Regions from separate parts of the Massilistercora timonensis genome, predicted to be linked through region 2. Evidence: riboswitches for the same ligand, from Rfam matches in the RefSeq annotation. Region 2 holds a riboswitch; the other holds the start of a gene.
The links. A riboswitch is a leader RNA that binds a small molecule or an ion and turns the genes downstream of it on or off. The one in region 2 is predicted to bind cobalamin.

Region 1: linked by a shared signal. The riboswitch ahead of cbiD (cobalt-precorrin-5B (C(1))-methyltransferase CbiD) and the one ahead of ACML7B_RS04585 (energy-coupling factor ABC transporter permease) in region 2 are both predicted to bind cobalamin.

The regions. Positions count from the first base shown of each region.
Region 1 covers NZ_DBGCJQ010000021.1:302-9,519, reverse strand. Annotated here, with positions in the region: gene ACML7B_RS01820 (cobyrinate a,c-diamide synthase) at 1-637, opposite strand, end outside; gene cobK (precorrin-6A reductase) at 613-2,649, opposite strand; gene cobJ (precorrin-3B C(17)-methyltransferase) at 2,646-3,401, opposite strand; gene ACML7B_RS01805 (cobalt-precorrin 5A hydrolase) at 3,394-4,446, opposite strand; gene cobM (precorrin-4 C(11)-methyltransferase) at 4,424-5,200, opposite strand; gene cobI (precorrin-2 C(20)-methyltransferase) at 5,197-5,904, opposite strand; gene cbiD (cobalt-precorrin-5B (C(1))-methyltransferase CbiD) at 5,901-7,067, opposite strand; cobalamin riboswitch at 7,255-7,438, opposite strand; gene ybaK (Cys-tRNA(Pro) deacylase) at 7,526-8,005, opposite strand; gene ACML7B_RS01780 (GNAT family N-acetyltransferase) at 8,010-8,456, opposite strand; partial or broken gene ACML7B_RS01775 (ion transporter) at 8,618-9,218, shown strand, end outside.
Region 2 covers NZ_DBGCJQ010000054.1:23,193-32,410, reverse strand. Annotated here, with positions in the region: gene ACML7B_RS04610 (carbamoyl phosphate synthase small subunit) at 1-55, opposite strand, end outside; gene ACML7B_RS04605 (prepilin peptidase) at 354-839, opposite strand; gene ACML7B_RS04600 (transglutaminase domain-containing protein) at 849-2,054, opposite strand; gene ACML7B_RS04595 (peptidoglycan-binding protein) at 2,174-3,439, shown strand; partial or broken gene ACML7B_RS04590 (transposase) at 3,498-4,131, opposite strand; cobalamin riboswitch at 4,219-4,401, shown strand; gene ACML7B_RS04585 (energy-coupling factor ABC transporter permease) at 4,502-5,248, shown strand; gene ACML7B_RS04580 (energy-coupling factor ABC transporter substrate-binding protein) at 5,252-5,572, shown strand; gene cbiQ (cobalt ECF transporter T component CbiQ) at 5,569-6,339, shown strand; gene ACML7B_RS04570 (energy-coupling factor ABC transporter ATP-binding protein) at 6,342-7,208, shown strand; partial or broken gene ACML7B_RS04565 (MlrC C-terminal domain-containing protein) at 7,218-7,694, opposite strand; gene ACML7B_RS04560 (M81 family metallopeptidase) at 7,634-8,323, opposite strand; gene rseP (RIP metalloprotease RseP) at 8,566-9,218, opposite strand, start outside.

The DNA of each region.
Region 1 (9,218 bases), on a different contig from region 2:
GCTCTCCCAGCGCTTCCAGACGTTCCTTCCACCCCGGCGCCTCCCAGGGAAGTTTCAGGCCCAGGTGGCGGCTCTCCAGGATTCCTTCCGGAAGGACCGGCAGATAGCCAAACACCCTAAGATCCATCTCCTCTTCCACCAGCTTCTTCATCTGGGGATACATGCCCGGGCTCATCCGGTTGAAGATCACCCCCCGGATCTGGCTTTCTTCCCGGAACTCCCGGAATCCCCGGATCAGAGGCAAAAGCGACAGGCTGGCCCCCCGGGCGTCCACCACCAGCACCGCCGGGGTGCCGGTGATCCGGGCGATGTCATAAGTACTGGCTTCTTCTTTCATTCCTCCCAGGCCGTCATAGTAACCCATGACCCCTTCCAGCACCGCGATCTCACAGTTTCCCGCCCGCTCCCTAAGAAGGGCGCGCACCTGATCTGGTGTACAAAAGAAACTGTCCAGGTTGTCGCTGTCTATTCCAAGAGCCTCCCGGTGGAACAAAGGATCGATGTAGTCCGGACCACATTTGAAGGAGACTGCCTGTTTCTTTCTTTTCTGCAGGGCCTTTAGAAGAGCACAGGTGATCAGCGTCTTCCCGGCCCCGCTTCTTGCCGCTCCGATCAGGAGTCTTGGGATTCTTCCCATGTTCCGCCTCCTCCTGTCATACTGATGATATAGATGGGGTTCTGGCCCTCCATCAGGTGGTAAGCTCCCGCCCTTCTGGCCCTGGACACGTTAAGCTGCACCACTTCTTCCTCCTGAAGGTTCCATTTCTTCATGCAGGCTACCGCCTCCGCCACCGTCTCCAGGGTGACGGCGTTGAGCACCACCCTGGCCTTGGGATTTTTGGCAAAGACAGCCTCCAGGATCTCCGGAAGCTTTCCCCCGCTCCCGCCGATGAACACCCCGTCCGGAGCTGGAAGCCCGTCAAGCGCCTCCGGCGCTTCCCCCGGCACCACCGTCACATTGTCTGTGCCAAACCGGCGGGCATTCTCCCGGATCAGATCCAGGGCCTCCCTCTTTCGCTCGATGGCATAAACCTGCCCCTGCCAGGCCGCAAGGGCCGCTTCCACCGCCACAGACCCGGTGCCTGCCCCGATGTCATAGATCACCCAGTCCCTGCCGGGCCGCAGCTTGGCAAGGCTTACGCTTCGCACTTCCTCCTTGGTCATGGGAACTTCTCCCCGCAGGAAAGTCCCGTCCGGGCGTCCCGGGACTGCCGGTTCCTTTCCCCCCTGGAGATTCTCAAGATAGATGAGAGCCAGTCCGTCTCCATCGTATTCTCTTAACATGTTTCCGTCTCCCCGGAGGATCTTCTCCTCCGGATAGGAAAGCCTGGTTCCCACTACCGCCCGGATCCCCCCAAGTCCAAACTCCACAAGAAGGCTTCCAAGCTCCTTTACATCCTCCCTGCTTCCTGCCAGGATCATGGTCTTCTGGTTCTCCCGGATCAGGGAGATGGGAGAACACTTTCTCCCGTGGATACTGGCAAAGGCCACATCCTCCCAGGGGATCCCCATCCGGGCGGCGAACACCACGGCGCTTGCCACTCCCGGCACCAGCCGCACCTGGATCCTTGGATCTTCCCCAAGCGCCTTCTCCAGCCTCCTGGCGCCGCTGTAGAAACCGATATCCCCGGAGAGGGCCACCGTCACCTGCTCCTCCTCCGGATGGGCGTGGATACAGGAGAGGATCTCCCTGGGATCATAGGCTGCATAGGTTTTCTGTCCCAGAGCTGCCGCCGCCTTTAACATCCGCTCTGCGCCGATGAGAAGTCCCGCGCTCCTGCAGGCTTCCCACGCCTCCCGGGTAAATCCTTCCTCCCCGCCAGGACCGATGCCTGCCACCGTCACCTGCCAGTGGGGCACAAGGCCCAGTTCTTCTGTGAGAAGGCTGCAGATCTCTTCCCAGGAGTATCCGGTCTCTTCTTCCGGCTTTTCTATCACTACAAGGCCAGCCCCAGCCTCAAGGGCCGCCGCCTGCTTCTCCGGGTAGCCCCCGGTCCTCCCGGAAGCCTTGGTCACCATCCATTGGATGTGATACTGGCGCAGCAGCGCCACATTCAGTTCCTGAGAGAAAGGCCCCTGCATGGCCAGGATATGGTCCCCCCCGATCCCTGCCCTCCGGCAAGCCTCCAGGCTCTCCGGGGCAGGCAGCACCCGGACATACACCCGCTCTTCATACCCGGGGATCTTCTGGTATTCCGCCAGATCCTTGCTTCCTGTGGTCACCAGGATCTTCCCCTCTGTCCGGCTTAAGAACTCTGCCGCCTCCCGGACAGAAGCCACGCCTTTTTCCTTCCCGTCTCCGTCCGTTTCCCGCAGGAGGCGTAAACAGGGGACCTGACAGGCCTCGCAGGCCTGCCGGATATTTTCCGTCACTTCCCGGGCGTAGGGGTGGGTGGCGTCGATCACATACCGGGGGACGAACTCCCGGATCCAGACTGCCATCTCCCTTGCTTCCATCCGCCGGGCAGAGACTGTCAGCCCTTTTCCCTCCAGCTCTTTTTTGTCCTTCTCCAGCAGCATTTCCCCGTATCCGGTAGCTACGCACACGTGCACCCGGACTCCGGCGGCCGCCAGATACCCTGCGGCCCTGCGGCCTTCCGTGGTCCCGCCGAAGATCAGGATCTTCACTGCTTCCTGCTGCTTCTTCATAACGCTCCTCCCTTATGGTCTTCCCCGGTGCGGTATCCTCTGGGAGTCACCATCCGTCCTCCTATGTTCCGGGTCTGGCTGCTGCCCACAAATACCGTGGTAAACATATCTGCCTGGGTATTCTTAAGTTCCTCCAGGGAGAGAAGCCGGATCTTCTCTCCTTCCCGCCCAATGTTCCTGGCCAGGCCGCAGAGAGTCTCCGGCGCCCGGTACCGCAACAGGATCTGGCAGGCCCGGGCCAGATGGTCTTTGCGCGTCCGACTGGCAGGATTGTAGAGACAGAGGACAAAATCCGCCTCCGCCGCGGCTTCAAGCCGCTTCTCGATCATCTCCCAGGGCGTCAGAAGGTCGCTCAGGCTGATCACACAGAAATCATGGCCCAGAGGCGCGCCAAGAAGCGCGCTTCCCCCAAGGGCCGCCGTCACCCCCGGGATTACCTGGATCTCCACCCTGGGATAGTCCCGGCCCACCTCGTACATCAGCCCGGCCATCCCGTAAACCCCTGGGTCGCCGCTGCAGACCATGGCGGTCTTTCTCCCTTTTTCCGCCTCTTCAAAGGCCATCCGGCAGCGGGCTTCTTCTTTCCGCATAGGCGTAGACAGATAGATTTTCTCCGGGAAGGATTCCCGCAGAAGATCCAGATATACCGTATACCCCACGATCACCTGGCACTCCTCCAGGCAGCGGCGGGCCTCCCCTGTCATCTGTTCCGGCCCTCCCGGACCGATCCCGATCACCCATATCTTAGTCAAAGTCCACCCTCCATTTCTCCTCCGCAGCCGCCACCGTCACCGGGCCCAAAGCCCGTTTGGGCAGGATCAGCTTTCCGCCCTTCCCGGCGCACAAAAGAGCGCTGCGCTCACATACATTATCCACGCCTGTCACCTGCTCCACGAAGGAGGAAGCGGTGAAGGCTCCCTGCAAAGATTTTAGCTCTTCCCCCTCATAAGCCTGAAGGGAGATCCCCCGGCTCCTGCAGTACGCCACAAGTCCCGGCTCCTTTTCCTTCTGCCGGATGGTGGCCGCCGCACGCACGCTCTGGGGCCAGATCCCGGCTTCTTCAAGGGCCGTCTCCACTGCCAGGGCGATCTCTTCTTCCGATACGCCCTTCCGGCAGCCAATGCCCAGGATCACCCGGCGGGGGATCAGACAGAGAATCGTCTCCTCCCCGGACGGTTTCCGAATTCCCAGGAAAATGTGGGGCCCCGCTCCTTTTCCGTCCCTTGGGAAAAGAGAAACTTCCGGAGGCAGTTCTCCTTCCACCTGACCGTTTCCTTCCTGCAGCTTAAGAGTCACCGGCTCTTCCCCAAGGATCCGGGCAGAAATCTTTTTCGCCCCTTCCAGGTCCTGGATGAAAAGCCCGTTCTTCGCCGCGAACACATCCACCGCCCACTTCCCGTTGATATCCGTGGCTGTGGTCAGCACCGGCTCCATTCCAAGCCGTTTTCCCAGAAGGCAGGCCAGGGCATTGGCCCCTCCCAGATGGCCGGACAGAAGGGGAATGCAGTAACGCCCCGCCTCGTCCACCGCCAGCACCGCCGGATCTTCTGCCTTGGACTTCACAAAGGGAGCCACAGCCCGCACCGCAATCCCTGCTGCTCCCACGAAGATGATCCCCTGAGCCTCGCTAAACTGGCGTTCGGTCCAGGCAGAAAGGGATTCCTTAAGGGACTCCGGATCGCGGCTGTTTTTCACTGCCGCCTCCGCCTCAAACCCTTCTTCCTTAAGCACAGAGGAAATGCGCCTGGCCAGCGCTTTCCCCCGGCTGGTAAAACTAATGATCCTGATCTTCATCATTTCTTCCCCTCCGGTATCCGGTGGTAAACTCCGGATCATAGAGCCTGGATCTCTGGTAGTTTTGGTGAGCCACCACCTCTCCCACGATGATCAGCGCGGTTTTGCTGATCCCGTGCGCCTCCCCGGTCTGGGCCAGCGTCCCCACCGTACAGGGATAACAGGCCTCCTCCGGCCAGCTTGCCTTGTAAACAATGGCCGCAGGGGTATCCGGCTCATATCCTCCTGCCAGCAGTTCCCGGGTCAGTTCCGGCAGAAGTCCTGCGCTTAAGAACAATACCATGGTGGCCTGATGAACCGCGAAGGCCGCCACCTGTTCCCGCTCCGGGACTGGTGTTCTTCCTTCCATACGAGTGATCACCACACTCTGGGACAGGCCGGGCAGGGTGTACTCCAGGTTCAGGGCAGCCGCTGCCGCGCCAAAGGAACTGACCCCCGGACAGGACTCATAGGGAATGCCCCGCTCCTCCAGCCGGTCCATCTGCTCCCGCACCGCGCCGTAGAGACTGGGATCTCCAGTGTGGAGCCGGACTGTATCCAGGCCTTTTTCCTGGGCTTCCTCCATCACTTCCAGCACCTCTTCCAGAGTCATATGTGCACTATTATATATCTTACAACATTTTTTTGTTTCTTTTAAAAGTTCTGGATTTACAAGAGACCCTGCGTAGATCACCACATCCGCCTGCCTTAAAAGCCGCTGTCCCCGGACCGTGATCAGATCTTCCGCCCCCGGTCCTGCCCCTACAAAATGAATCATTGTCTTTCTCCTTCTTTTACAAAGATCAGTGTATAGTAGCCTGCGTCTTCCCGAAGTTCTTCTGCTCCCCGGAAGAAACGCTCCCCAGGCATGCCGCAGTTTTCCACCCCCATGATCCGGGCGCCCCGGGCCTCCTCTTCCTTCAGGATCTCCCGCACCGCAGCCGCCTGCCTTCCTGCTTTCATCAGGATCTTGGTCCCGGGCAGTTTCATCGCTTCCCGGATCTGATAGGAAGCAGGGATCACATGGATCTGCTCCGCCTTCTCCCCCAGGGTCAGATCCAGCCGGGCCGCAGCCGCGCAAAAAGACGGGATCCCGCTTATGATCCGGGCCTCATAGCCCCGCTTTTGAAGCCGCCTGTGGAGATAGAAATACGTAGAGTAAACGCAAGGGTCCCCCAGGGTCAGAAATGCTACGTCCCTGCCCTCTTCAAGAAGCGCCGCAAGCCTCTCTTCCGCTTCCCGGTGGCTTCGCTCCAACACCTCCCGGTCTTTGGTCATGGGCATCTCAATCCCTACCCGCTCCTTCTCTTCAAGAGAAGGACAGGCCGCAGCCGCGATCCGGTAAGCCACGGTCTCCTCCGGGATCCGGCCCGGCGCCGCGATCACCGGACACTGCTCCAAAGTCCGGTATGCCTTAAGAGTGAGAAGTTCCGGATCCCCCGGCCCTACCCCCACGCCATAGAGTACGCCTTTCTTCTTCATATCTTCCTCCCGCTTTTCTTCCTGTCCTGTAAATACTGTTCCAAAAGGATTTCTGCCTGGCTGCTCTGCCCCAGGATCCCATACTGGCTGGAAAAAAGGATCACACCTGCCGGGATCTCTTCTCCCACTCTGCGGCGGATCTGTTCCTGTGCCCGGGCCGCCGCCTCACAGCCCAGAAGCTCCCGCTCCTTAGGAGTGCATTTCCCAAGGGCCTCTTCCGTGGTCACGCTGTCAAGGATGGCCAGGGCTTTCTCCTCCCCAAGGTGACAACGAAGCGCCGCCGCCGCCAGAAGTTCCATCCGGCAGTCCGCCTGCCGGGAATGGGTGTCCATGATCCCTCCCGCCACCTTGATCAGTTTCCCGATATGCCCTGCCAGGATCAGGCCTTTGCAGCCCTCTTCCCGGGCCATATCCAAAGCCTCACCGATATAGTTGCTGCATTTTACTGCCTCAGACGGCTGTATGCCGTAGTTCTCTTCCAGGAAATCCAGCCCGTAATTGCCGGGGGCAAGGATCAGGAAGGCCGCTCCCGCCGCCCGCTTTACCCGGATGTCAAGCCGGATGGTCTCGATCAGCGCCTGCCGGCTCATAGGCTCCACGATCCCGGTAGTGCCAAGAATGGAAAGCCCTCCCTCAATGCCAAGCCGGGGATTAAAGGTTTTCTCTGCCAGCCGCTCCCCTTCCGGGATGGAGATACAGATCACAAGTCCTCCCTCATATCCGGCTTCCTCACAGGCGGCTTCCGCCTCCCCCAGGATCATCCGCCGGGGCACCTGATTGATGGCTGGGCTTCCCACCGGCTGTTCCAGCCCCGGCCTGGTCACCCGTCCGACGCCTGCGCCTCCCTCCAGGACTATTCCCGGGTTCCCGGTCCTCCTGACCGTTGTATAGATAAGGATCCCGTTGGTCACATCCGGGTCGTCCCCGCTGTCCTTGCGGACAGCACAGGAGACCTGAAGAGGAAGCCTTCCGCCTTCCTCCGGCCACCGGACATCTGTATCTTCAACAGGAAGCGTAAGATGGCTGCCTCCGGGCAGTTCCACCGTCACATTCCCAGGAACTTCCGCCCCTTTGCCCCCAAACAGCAGCTTAAGCGCCGCCCTGGCCGCCGCCTGGGCGCAGGTTCCGGTAGTATATCCCCTGGCCAGTTCCTTTCCCGGCATATCCTTCCTCCTTCTTTCTCTGCTCCATGGATCCCTTCCGCTCTTCTATCACAGAATCCTGCAAAAATCACAAACATCCATATAATAAAGAAAAGAGACTGCCAGCGGCAATCTCTCCCAATACACAGCTCAAAGACAGACCAGTCCCCCGGTCCTCTCCTTATGTATCCTCTTGCCCTCACCGTAAGATCATACCCCAGCTACCGGCAGGTATCCTGGCTTGGAACTCAAACCTACTACCTGCCCTTCCCGCCCCGCAGGACAGTGGTACACAGGGTTCGTCCTTCCATACAGTAGAGTGAGCTGCCGCGGCCTCGCACCGCGTTCCCTTTTCATCTGCACACGGCAGAACCGGTATGGTAATATTCTAGCTGGTTCCCCCTAAAGTGTCAATTGGGGACAGGGTATTTTCAATCTGGGACGTGGTATTTTTAAAAATACCACGTCCCCACTTGAAATTATTCCGCGATATCCGCCATCTGGAACCGGATCACTTTGCCCAGATCTGCAAGGCTTACCTCTACCTGATACCCGATCTTCCCGGCGCTGAACATGATCCGGTCATACTTCCCGGCGCTCTCATCGATGATGGTGACAAACTGTTTCTTCATCCCGATGGGCGAACACCCGCCGTGGACATATCCGGTCAGCGGCAGAAGTTCTTTGGACTTGATCATCTCGATACTCTTCTCCCCCACGCTCTGGGCCGCCTTCTTCAGGTTCAGCTCTTTGCTCACCGGCACCACGAATACATAGTGTTCCTTTGATTTCCCCACTGTCACCAGCGTCTTAAACGCCCGGTCGGGATCTTCTCCCAGAACCCGGGCCACGTCCAGGCCGCTGACTGCCCCGGTCTCCAGATAGTTGTGGCTTTCATAGGGGATCTTCTTCTGTTCCAGCACCCGCATCACATTGGTTTTCTCCTGATTCTTTCCCATAATCTTAAATGCCTCCTAAAGAGTCTTGCCGTCTTTCATATAGCATGCAATATTCTTTTTCTCCAGTTCCTTCATCAATTCCTTCTGAGCAAATCCGGAATCCTTCCCTGAGATAAAACACCCCAGCCCGTCGGTTCTTCTGGTAGACATGCAGGCGCAGCCTCTCCCGGGATTGCTTCGCATCCTCCAGAAGCGCCCTGCCGATCCCCCGGCTCCGGCACTCCTTCCGGACGAAGATCCCTTCGATCTCCTCCCCGTTTCTTCCCAGGAACCCCAGGATCTTCCCCTCTTCTTCATATACCCGGACCTTCGCCAGGGGAAGTTCCTCCCGGACAAGATCCAGATTCCCCTTCCAATAAGAAGCAGGGATAAAATCATGGGCCTCCAGATTGGCCGAAAGCCAGATCTGGGACACTTCTTTTATTTCTTCGCTCTTCATATCTCGGATCAAAACTTCTTCCCTCCCCTGGTTCCTGCTCCTCATTCTATCCTCCCTTCCAAAGACTGTCAACCTGACCCGCAAATTCTGCAAATTCCACCAGTTCCGAATTGAAAACCCTGCCTTTTTGGATTAAAATAGAAACAGTTAATCCAGGCGGGGGGATCACACTTATGAAACCAGTATGGAAAACACGAAGGAAACGGATCTTTGAGATCATCGAGGTGGGCACAAGATATGACTATGCCAGCCGGATCTATGATTTTTTCAATGCTTTCTGCATCATCTTAAATCTCAGTGTCTGCACCATGTACACCTTTGACAACATGCGAAATGCCTACGGCGCCCTGCTTATCACCCTGGAGGAGACGACGGTGGCTCTTTTCCTGGTGGACTATGTCCTCAGAGTCTGGACCGCCAGATATCTCTATCCTTCCGTAAGCCAGCCCAGAGCCATCCTGAAATATATATTTTCATTCACCGGCATCGTGGACCTTCTGTCCTTCCTGCCCCATTACCTGCCCTTTTTCTTCCCGGCAGGCGCCATCGCCTTCCGGATGTTCCGGATCATCCGGATCTTCCGCCTGTTCCGCATCAACGCCTACTACGACGCCTTAAATGTGATCACGGAAGTTATCGTCAGCAAGAAACAGCAACTGTTCTCTTCTGTCTTCATCATCATTATGCTGATGCTGGGGTCCAGCCTGTGCATGTACAGCCTGGAACACGAAGCCCAGCCGGAAGTGTTCGCCAACGCCTTCTCCGGCATCTGGT
Region 2 (9,218 bases):
CAATACTGGTTCCGGTGAAGACGGTGCCGTCTTCCAAGATAAGAAATGCATTCATATTTTACGTCTTTCCTCCCTGATTGTATTGGCAGATTGCCGCAAAAAAAGCAGTTCGCGCAAACACGAAACCGCCTCTGTTCCCAGAATCCATCCTGCCGACAAATTCACGTCTGCCTAAATTGTAAAAATTATACTACAAAAGAAAAACCATTTCAAGATTTTCTTCAAAAACAGTTCCAACAGAACCAGACAATGAGCAAAACCTGCTGCGCAGGCAGCAGATAAGCCCCGTCAGGGGCGGGTTTTGCGAATGCCCGACTGGCACGGGCGAATGTCCGGCTGGCGCGCCAGCCGTCCTACCCCACATACCACCTCCACAGCGCCTCTCCCCACCAGCAGGCGATCCCCATCCCCGCCGCAAGAAAAGGCCCAAACGGGATCTCCTCCCTGCCGTACCGCCGGCTGTCCCGGCGGCGCACCACGCAAAAGCCTCCCGCCAGAAGCACACCGGACACAAAGGCCACAGCCGTCCCCGCCGGCCCCAGGAAGATCCCGCCGGCTGCCAGGAACTTCACATCCCCGCCGCCGAAAGCCCCGGGCCAGATCAGGAGAAGAAGAAGGAAGATCCCGGCGCCCGCAAGGGCTCCAAGCGCCCCTTCTCCCAGGACCGCAAGCCCTTCTTCAGATCCCTCAAGGACCCTCCACACTCTCGCAGCCAGTCCAAGAACTGCCAGCGCCTTTACAAACCCGTCCGGGAGCTTTCTCTCCCTCCCGTCCCTCCATGCCGCCGCTGCCGCAAGGAAGCAGAACCCCAGGTTCAGACAATACCTTTCAAACTCCATATCCTTTTCTTATTCGTACTGCCAGTATATGGTGATCTTGTTCTGGCTCTCCTGGTCCAGATAGCGGTAATGCACCTCTGTAAGATCATACCACCTGCCCAGATTGTCCGCCGCCCGTTTGATCAGATCACCCAGGATCCCCTCCCTGGCCTGCTCATAGATCTTCTCATCTGAGAATTTAAACACGGAAGGATTTCCTCCCTCCGAGATCACCTGATTCATTTTCTTCAGGATCTCTTCCCTGTCATAGTCCGTATAATACATTCCATTTACCACATAGTAATTCCAGTCCATGCTGGTGCACCTGGGAAGCTCCACCTCTCCGTCCGGGGTGTGGGTCCGGAACAGTTCCTCCTCACTGCAGCACAGATAATCATAATTGATATAGCCCTGCTGCTCCTCTCCTTCCTCCGACTGGAACACCGGATCTCCCCAGGTGGTATCCACGTAATAGTAATCCCCCTCACAGAGCACCAGATTCCAGGCGTGGCTCTCCCCCTCCCTGGTCTCTCCGGTCACATAGGTACAGAAGACCCCCAGCCGCTCCAGAAGGTACTGGGTAGCCTTGGCATAGCCTGCGCACACAGACCTCCGGTTCACCAGCACACTGTAAATGTTCTGGCCGTCCGGGGCCTCTGCCTCATACTCCACCTGATCCACGATGGTCTCATACACGTACTGGATCTTCTCAAAATCCCCGGCATCCGCCGGCGCCCCGGCAAGCCACTCCCGGGCTTCTTCCTGGATCTCCTGCTCCCGTTCTTTCTGCTCTTCCGCTCCACAGAGATACCGGGGTTCCAGCACTGTATAAGGTTCACCGCCGGAGTAAGCAGTGGCCGTCACCCGCCCGTCGCACCAGAAGATCTCCGGGAAATCCTTCAGCACCAGGACAAACAGCTCATTGGCCCTCTCAGCCTTCTCACAGTGGACATAGATCTCCTCTTTGTGCTCCCTGAGCCCTTCCAGCACCTCCTGATAAGCCTTCTGGTCCTCCTCCGGAATCTGCCCGTAGTAATATTTATCCTCAAGGCTTCTCTCTTCCAGGGAAACCTGCTGATAAGGCACCTCTTGCTCCTGTGCGGGAAGCGCTCCAAAAAACCCTTCCCCTTCCTGCCAGACAAAAAACAACATGGCGCCAAGAAGGACTGTAGCAAGAACTGTCAGCCCCGCCACGGTAAAACAGCTTTTCTTCCTTCTCCTCGGTCTTCGCCTCATGTCGACTCCTTTCGGCTCTTTTCTACATTATAAATCCCGGGCATGGTTTTCTCAATACCGGGCACCCTTTTCCTCCTCCCGCATAGGATAAGGGGAAGAGATTTTTTCTGAGGTGTTTCATGAACGGAACCAATCCTTCTTTGACAGAGGCCTCCGCACGCGGGCGCCTGAAGGTGAATGTCGTCTCCCAGGCCACTTCCCGGCCCGTCCCGGAAGCCAAAGTCTCCATCTCCTATACCGGCGTCCCGGACAGCCTGGTGGAACAGCTTAGCACAGACTCCTCCGGCCAGACTTCCTCCCTGGAGCTGGAGGCCCCGCCTCTGGAATACAGCCTGGAAGAATCCAGTGAACAGCAGCCCTACGCGGAATACACCATCCAGGTAGAGGCGCCGGGTTATGAGCCCGTCAGCGTGGCAGGCGCGGAGATCCTCCCGGACGTCACCGCTCTCCAGAACATCGCCCTCCCTCCCCGGTCCGGTTCCGACCCTGCCGGGGAAGTATTTGTCATTCCCGCACATACATTATATGGGTCCTACCCTGCCAAAATACCCGAGAGCGAGATCAAGCCCGTCACCGAGACCGGCGAGATCGTCTTAAGCCGGGTGGTTGTCCCGGAATACATTGTGGTCCACGACGGAAGTCCCCGGGATTCCACTGCCAGGGATTACTATGTCCGCTACAAGGACTACATCAAAAATGTGGCCTCCAGCGAGATCTACGCCACCTGGCCCGCGGAGACCATCCGGGCAAATGTACTGGCCATCATGTCCTTTACCTTAAACAGAGTATACACCGAATGGTACCGGAACATGGGATATGATTTCACCATCACTTCCTCCACCGCCTTTGACCACAAATGGATCCCGGAGCGGAACATCTACGACACCATCTCTGTCATCGTAGACGAACTCTTTGCCTCCTATCTCTCCCGGCCCAACGTGCGCCAGCCTCTCCTCACCCAGTACTGCGACGGCAGGCAGGTCCGGTGCCCCGGCTGGATGACCCAGTGGGGCAGCAAATCCCTGGGCGATGATGGCTACCGGGCTATTGAGATCCTGCGCTCCTTCTACGGAGAAGACTTGTATATCAACACTGCCCAGTCCATCTCCGGCATCCCTGCCTCCTGGCCGGGATACAACCTGGAGAAGGGCTCCACCGGAGAGAAGGTCCGCCTGCTCCAGGAAGAGATCAACGGCATCCACAAAGGTTATCCCGCCATCCCGGAGGTGGCGGTAGACGGCATCTACGGTCCCGCCACCCAGGCTGCGGTGAAGAAGATCCAGTCTGTCTTTGGCCTGCCCGCCACCGGGATTGTAGACTATCCCACCTGGTATAAGATCTCGGAAGTCTATGTAGGCGTCTCCCGGATCGCCGAGCTGGATTAAAAAAAGGAACATCCCCATGGGATGTTCCTCAGACTGTAGACAAAGTTGGTGCTGGAGCCTAGCTCCAGCACCACTCTTTTTGCCAAAATGCCAACTCCCATATTTTTTTATAAAAGATAAAAAAGAATCCTGATTTTTTGTCCTGCCTTTCCCTTACATCCAGAATCTTTGCCAGCTTTTTCAGATTCATGCACGCAAAGGTCAGCCCGGCTTTCATTCTCATTCGGGCGTTGCCGATATATTGTGTGTAGCGAAATCCATGCTGTTCTTTTGCACTTCCGAACAATCTCTCAATGGTTTCTTTTCTCAACATATAGATCTCTTTGTTCCCGAGAGTATAGCGGATATCCTCGCTGGTTTCCAGATACTCTTCCCAAATGTGGCGGGAGATCGTTTTTATAAGTAAGGATCTGATCCTCCGGACAGATATAGCAGTCATAGTACTCATCGTAGACATACTCATATTTCTTGAAGAATCCATCTTTTGTCATGGGCCTTTTATACGGAAACAGAGGCTGTATCCCGTCTTTTAACAATTCTCGGGCGATTGCTGGAGTCTTATATCCGGCATCCAATACCATCATCTCCATATCCAGGTCTTTCAACTTGTCGTACAAAGGCTTCCATGTCCTGCTGTCATGTTCATTCCCTGGATGCACAGTATAACCTACGATCCACCCGTGCTTGTCACATATAAAGAAAAATGTGCAACCAGTTTCATGGCTGATTTTGTTTTCTGAATCTGTTTGACAGTATTTCCCTGCTGTTATATGATAGAAGAAGATTGAATGTAGCGAGGTGCCTGCCTTTGGCAGGGTAACAGACAAGCTGGGTCAAAAGCCCACACGGTCCCGCCGCTGTAGAGGAAGAATGATGCTTCATGATGTCACTGGGAAACTGGGAAGGCGAAGCATCGTGTTGAAGCCTGAGTCAGAAGACCTACCCGCTGCAGACAGTTTACACGTGGCCGCGAAGGACGGTCAGGTGTCTTTTTTGTGTACCTTTTTTGCACACCCAGAGAATCTTTTCTCTGAGAACGATCAATCTAAAGGAGGAGTTATGATGACTCAAAACCAAAAGAAACTCATTGCCGCATTGGCTGTATTTGCCGCGGCAAACGCGGTCGTTCCGGCCGCTAACGCTATGCACATCATGGAAGGGTATCTTCCGGCAGGCTACTGTATCGCATGGGGGATCTTATGTCTTCCCTTCCTGGCCGCCGGCTTTTTGTCTATCCACAGGACGCTGTCCGAAAACCGCAGGGCTGTCACACTGCTTGCCATGTCCGGCGCTTTCATCTTCGTGATCTCGTCTCTGAAGATCCCTTCTGTCACCGGAAGCTGCTCCCACATGACCGGAACCGGGCTTGGAGCCATTCTATTCGGGCCATGTTCCGTCAGTATCCTGGGGATCATTGTCCTGATCTTCCAGGCAATCCTGCTGGCTCACGGAGGATTGACCACATTGGGGGCCAATACATTTTCCATGGCTGTTGCCGGCCCTCTTCTTACATATGGAATCTACAGACTCTGCCAGAAACCCTCCATAAACCGCAGATTTTCCATTTTTCTGGCAGCGGCTTTGGGCGATCTTTTTACTTATTGCATCACCAGCGTGCAGCTTGGCCTGGCCTATCCTTCTGAGGCCGGAGGAATTCTGGCTTCTGTCGTGAAATTCCTTGGCGTTTTCGCGCCTACTCAAGTGCCTCTCGCGGTCATCGAAGGGCTCCTGACCACAGCCATCGTTGTTTTTCTGGAATCTTTTGCTCTTCCAGAGTTAAAATCCATCGGATACCGAAAGGAGGCGTAAGAAATGGAGACCAAAAACAAGAAATTTGCGGCCGCGCTGATCCTTGCGGCCATCCTGATCGCGGTCATTCCCGTGATCGCCTTGAAAGACGCGGAATTTGGCGGCTCTGATGACGCCGGAAGCGTCATGGTAGAAGAGATCCACGGGGAATATACGCCCTGGTTTTCTCCCATCCTGGAGACATTCTTAGGCGGAGAACTGCCTGGAGAACTGGAAAGCTTGATCTTCTGCGTCCAGACGGGCATCGGGGTAGGCATCATCGCCTTTTTTATGGGACGGCTCTATGAACGGAAAAAGCTTGGGAAAGAGCAGGAGCAGCTATGATCCTGATCGACCAGCTTGCTTACCGCTCTAAACTTTGCTCTGTCAATGGAGAGGAAAAATTTGTTTTCACTCTGCTGACTCTGCTGTTTTGCGTCGTCATCCGTTCCATTCTCCTTGCGGGAATCGTCTTTGCCTCGACAGGGATCCTCACCATCTGTGTCGGCGGGATCCCTGCCTCCCGCTATTTCCGGCTGCTGCGGGTTCCCTTGGTCTTTCTGGCCTTAAGCACTGCCGCGGTGGTGATCAATATTTCCAGGATTCCTCTTGACGGGTTCGCAGTCCCCATGGGAGGCTTGTATCTTACCGGGAGCATCGCTGGACTTACGCGGGGGATACGGCTGTTCACAACGGCTCTTGCCAGTGTTTCCTGCCTGTATTTTCTCTCCTTGAGTACTCCTATGCCGGATCTTCTGGAGGTGTTGAGAAGGTTCCATGTGCCAGATCTTCTGCTGGAGCTTATGCTTTTGACTTACCGATACATTTTCCTGCTCCTTAAGACAGCCTCCTCCATTACCGCGGCCCAACATTCCCGGCTGGGGAACCACAGTCTGTCTGCCGCCCGCAATTCCTTTGCCCAGATGGCCGGCTCTGTGTTTCTGCTGTCATTAAAACGGTCCGGCGCCCAGTATGACGCTATGGAGTCCCGGTGCTACGACGGCGTGATCCGCTGCCTGGCGGAGCATCATCCCGCAAAGCTTCGCGAGATCCTTGCCCTTGTATTCTTTGAAACCGGACTTCTTCTGATCACGATCTTGACTTGGAGGTGAAAATGGTGAATGATATCTTGTTAAAAGCAAAACAGCTCAGCTATACCTACGAAGGCAGCGATGTCCCCGCCCTTAACGGACTGAGCCTGGAGATCCGAAGAGGGAGGAAGGTTGCGTGCATGGGGGCTAACGGCTCCGGGAAATCCACCTTCTTCCTGTGCTGCAACGGCATCCGAAAACCCGACTCCGGCCAGTTGTATTTTGAAGGCCATCCCTTAGACTACTCCAAAAAGGGACTGCTTTCCCTCAGAAGCAAAGTAGGCGTGGTATTCCAGGACCCGGACAACCAGCTTTTCTCCGCAAATGTCCTCCAGGAGATCTCCTTTGGCCCTCTGAATCTTGGCCTTACCCAGCAGGAAACAAGACGGCGGGCAGAGCAAGTGATGGAACGCCTTGGCATCGCCTCCTTCGCCCACCGTCCGGTACACGCCTTAAGCGGAGGGCAGAAGAAACTGGTGGCCATTGCGGATATTCTGGTGATGGAGCCTTCCCTGATCCTGCTGGATGAACCGGCGGCGGCTCTAGATCCTATCCACACCCGGATCGTTCGGGAGATCATCGATGAGATCTCCGCAAGCGGCATCACCGTAGTCACAGCCACCCACGATGTGGATTTCGCCTGGAGCTGGGCGGATGACGTGCTTCTCTTTCATGAAGGACAGCTCTTGGCTTTCGGCTCCCCAAAGGACGTCTTTACTCAGAAGAAACTGCTTGAGACCGCCAGCCTGGAGACTCCTTGCGTACTTAAGATCTTTCAGGCGCTGCAAAAAGGAGGGTTCCTGCCGGAATCCCTCCCTTGCCCCAGGACAATAAACGAACTGGAAAGTCTTTTGTCTTCGCAGCGTCCCATGAATAAATCGCAGCCATAAATCGATCGGCTCTCCGGCAATATCCGGGCATATCTTTCCCCCAAGCCGGATCTTAAGCGTTGTTCCCACGCCGCTGGAACTTGCCTGCTCGACCGTCTCCGGATCATAAATAATCACCGCCGCTACTCCTTCTACCTTTCGCTCCAGAAGACGCCGCAGCATGTGAGTACCGTCACCTGTCGCGCCGGAGCCAGGATTATCAGAAATATCCGCAAACACTACCGGAGCTTCTCCTTTTTCCTTCGCATCGTCAATGGCCTCGTCAATGGTCCAAAAGTTTCGCCGCAGATTCTCTCTATCCTTCCAAATCTCATTCGCAAGTTCACTGCTGATCTTCTGTGCTTTTCCAAGATCTCCATCTGTCACCGCAACCACAGACAGGCAGGTTTCTTCAATATCAGATGCAAAAAAGCCGTGCAGCACATTTACATTGATAATATTTTCTTTTCCTCGCATCGCCTGTGCTTTCGCCACGTACTTTTCCATACATGGTTCGGCGGTAGGCATATAGGAGAGCAGAAAATCCAAAGGCCATACGCCATGACCGGATGAATCCGTCCTTCCAATGTGTCCCACATACATTTGGCCGCCCGAATACCGGCTTCATAGGTGTCTGTATGGGGATAGTAATCATATGGGAAAAACGCGTCCGCATACTTCACCATCTTTTTGGTCAGGTTGCAATGAAGGTCCAGGGAGGCAATGATCGGAACCTCCGTTCCCACTTTGTCTCTAAGCGTCTCCAGCAGCGCTCCTTCTCCATCCGGGTATCCTTCTGCCACCATAGCGCCATGGAGAGCCAGCAAAATACCATCCACACGCTCCTGCTTCTCAATCGCTTCCAGAAGCGCGTCCCGGGCGCTCTGAAATACTTCCCGCGTTACAATTCCTCCTGGCTGCGCATTAAATGCCATCACCGGGACCAGCCGACAATTCTCTATCGGACAAAAATAGTCAAGAATTCCCCCTAATTCGTTTCGAACTCCTTGAAAAACTTTAAAGATTTCTTCTCCAAAGAAATAGTCTCTTGCCATGAATGCTTCCACGCCTGATTTCTCCGGCATAAAACTATTTGTTTCATGCTTAAACTCCCCGACTAAAATTGTCTTTTTCATTTCATCTTGTCTCCTTTTTTGATTTTTTATTTTTTCATCCTCGAATGTCCAAATAGGATAATTATACCATGTGCAGGGAACGCACCGCTTAACTTTCGAGTTGATAAGTAGGGGATTTTTCTTGATAAAAACCGGAAGAATCATTGAAATGTTGATAACTGCAATAGAAAAGCCCCGTTGTAAACCGGGGACTTTGTCTACAGTCTGAAAGGAACATCCCCATGGGATGTTCCTTTGTTCTATCAGAAAAACACTCTCTGAATATCGTTATACATGACAAATACCATCAGCGCCATCAGAAGCACGATGCCTGCCAGGTGCACATACCCTTCCTTCTCCGGGGGCACCCGCTTTCTGCGCACCGCCTCCACCAGGAGAAATACCAGTCTGCCCCCGTCCAGCGCCGGAAGGGGCAGCAGGTTCATCACGCCTAAGTTGGCGGATAGAAGCACCGCCAGGTAAAGAAGCTGGGCAGTCACGGCAAAGCCTCCGTAGACCTTAGCCTGCTGGTAGCTGTCGTCCACCACGTCTACGATCCCCACCGGTCCGGACAGCTGATCCACGCCCACCTGCCCCGTCACCAGCATTTTCAGAGAATCGATGGTGGTGCAGATCCAGAACTTCACTTCGTAAACTCCGTACTGGAGCGCGGTAAGGGGCGTGGCCTCCCGGGCCGGAGAAGAATTAAAGCCAAAGCGGTAATAGCCCAGCTCTTCATCCAGTTCCGGGTCCAGGGTGGCCGTCTTCTCCTCCCCGTCATGAAGGAAGGTGATGGTAGTCTCTTCTCCCTGGTGATACTGATTGTAGAAAGAAATCTCCCGGAAGATATTGATCTTCTTGTTCCCCATCCTTAAGATGGTATCCCCCTCCTGGATCCCGGCCTGCGCCGCCGGGG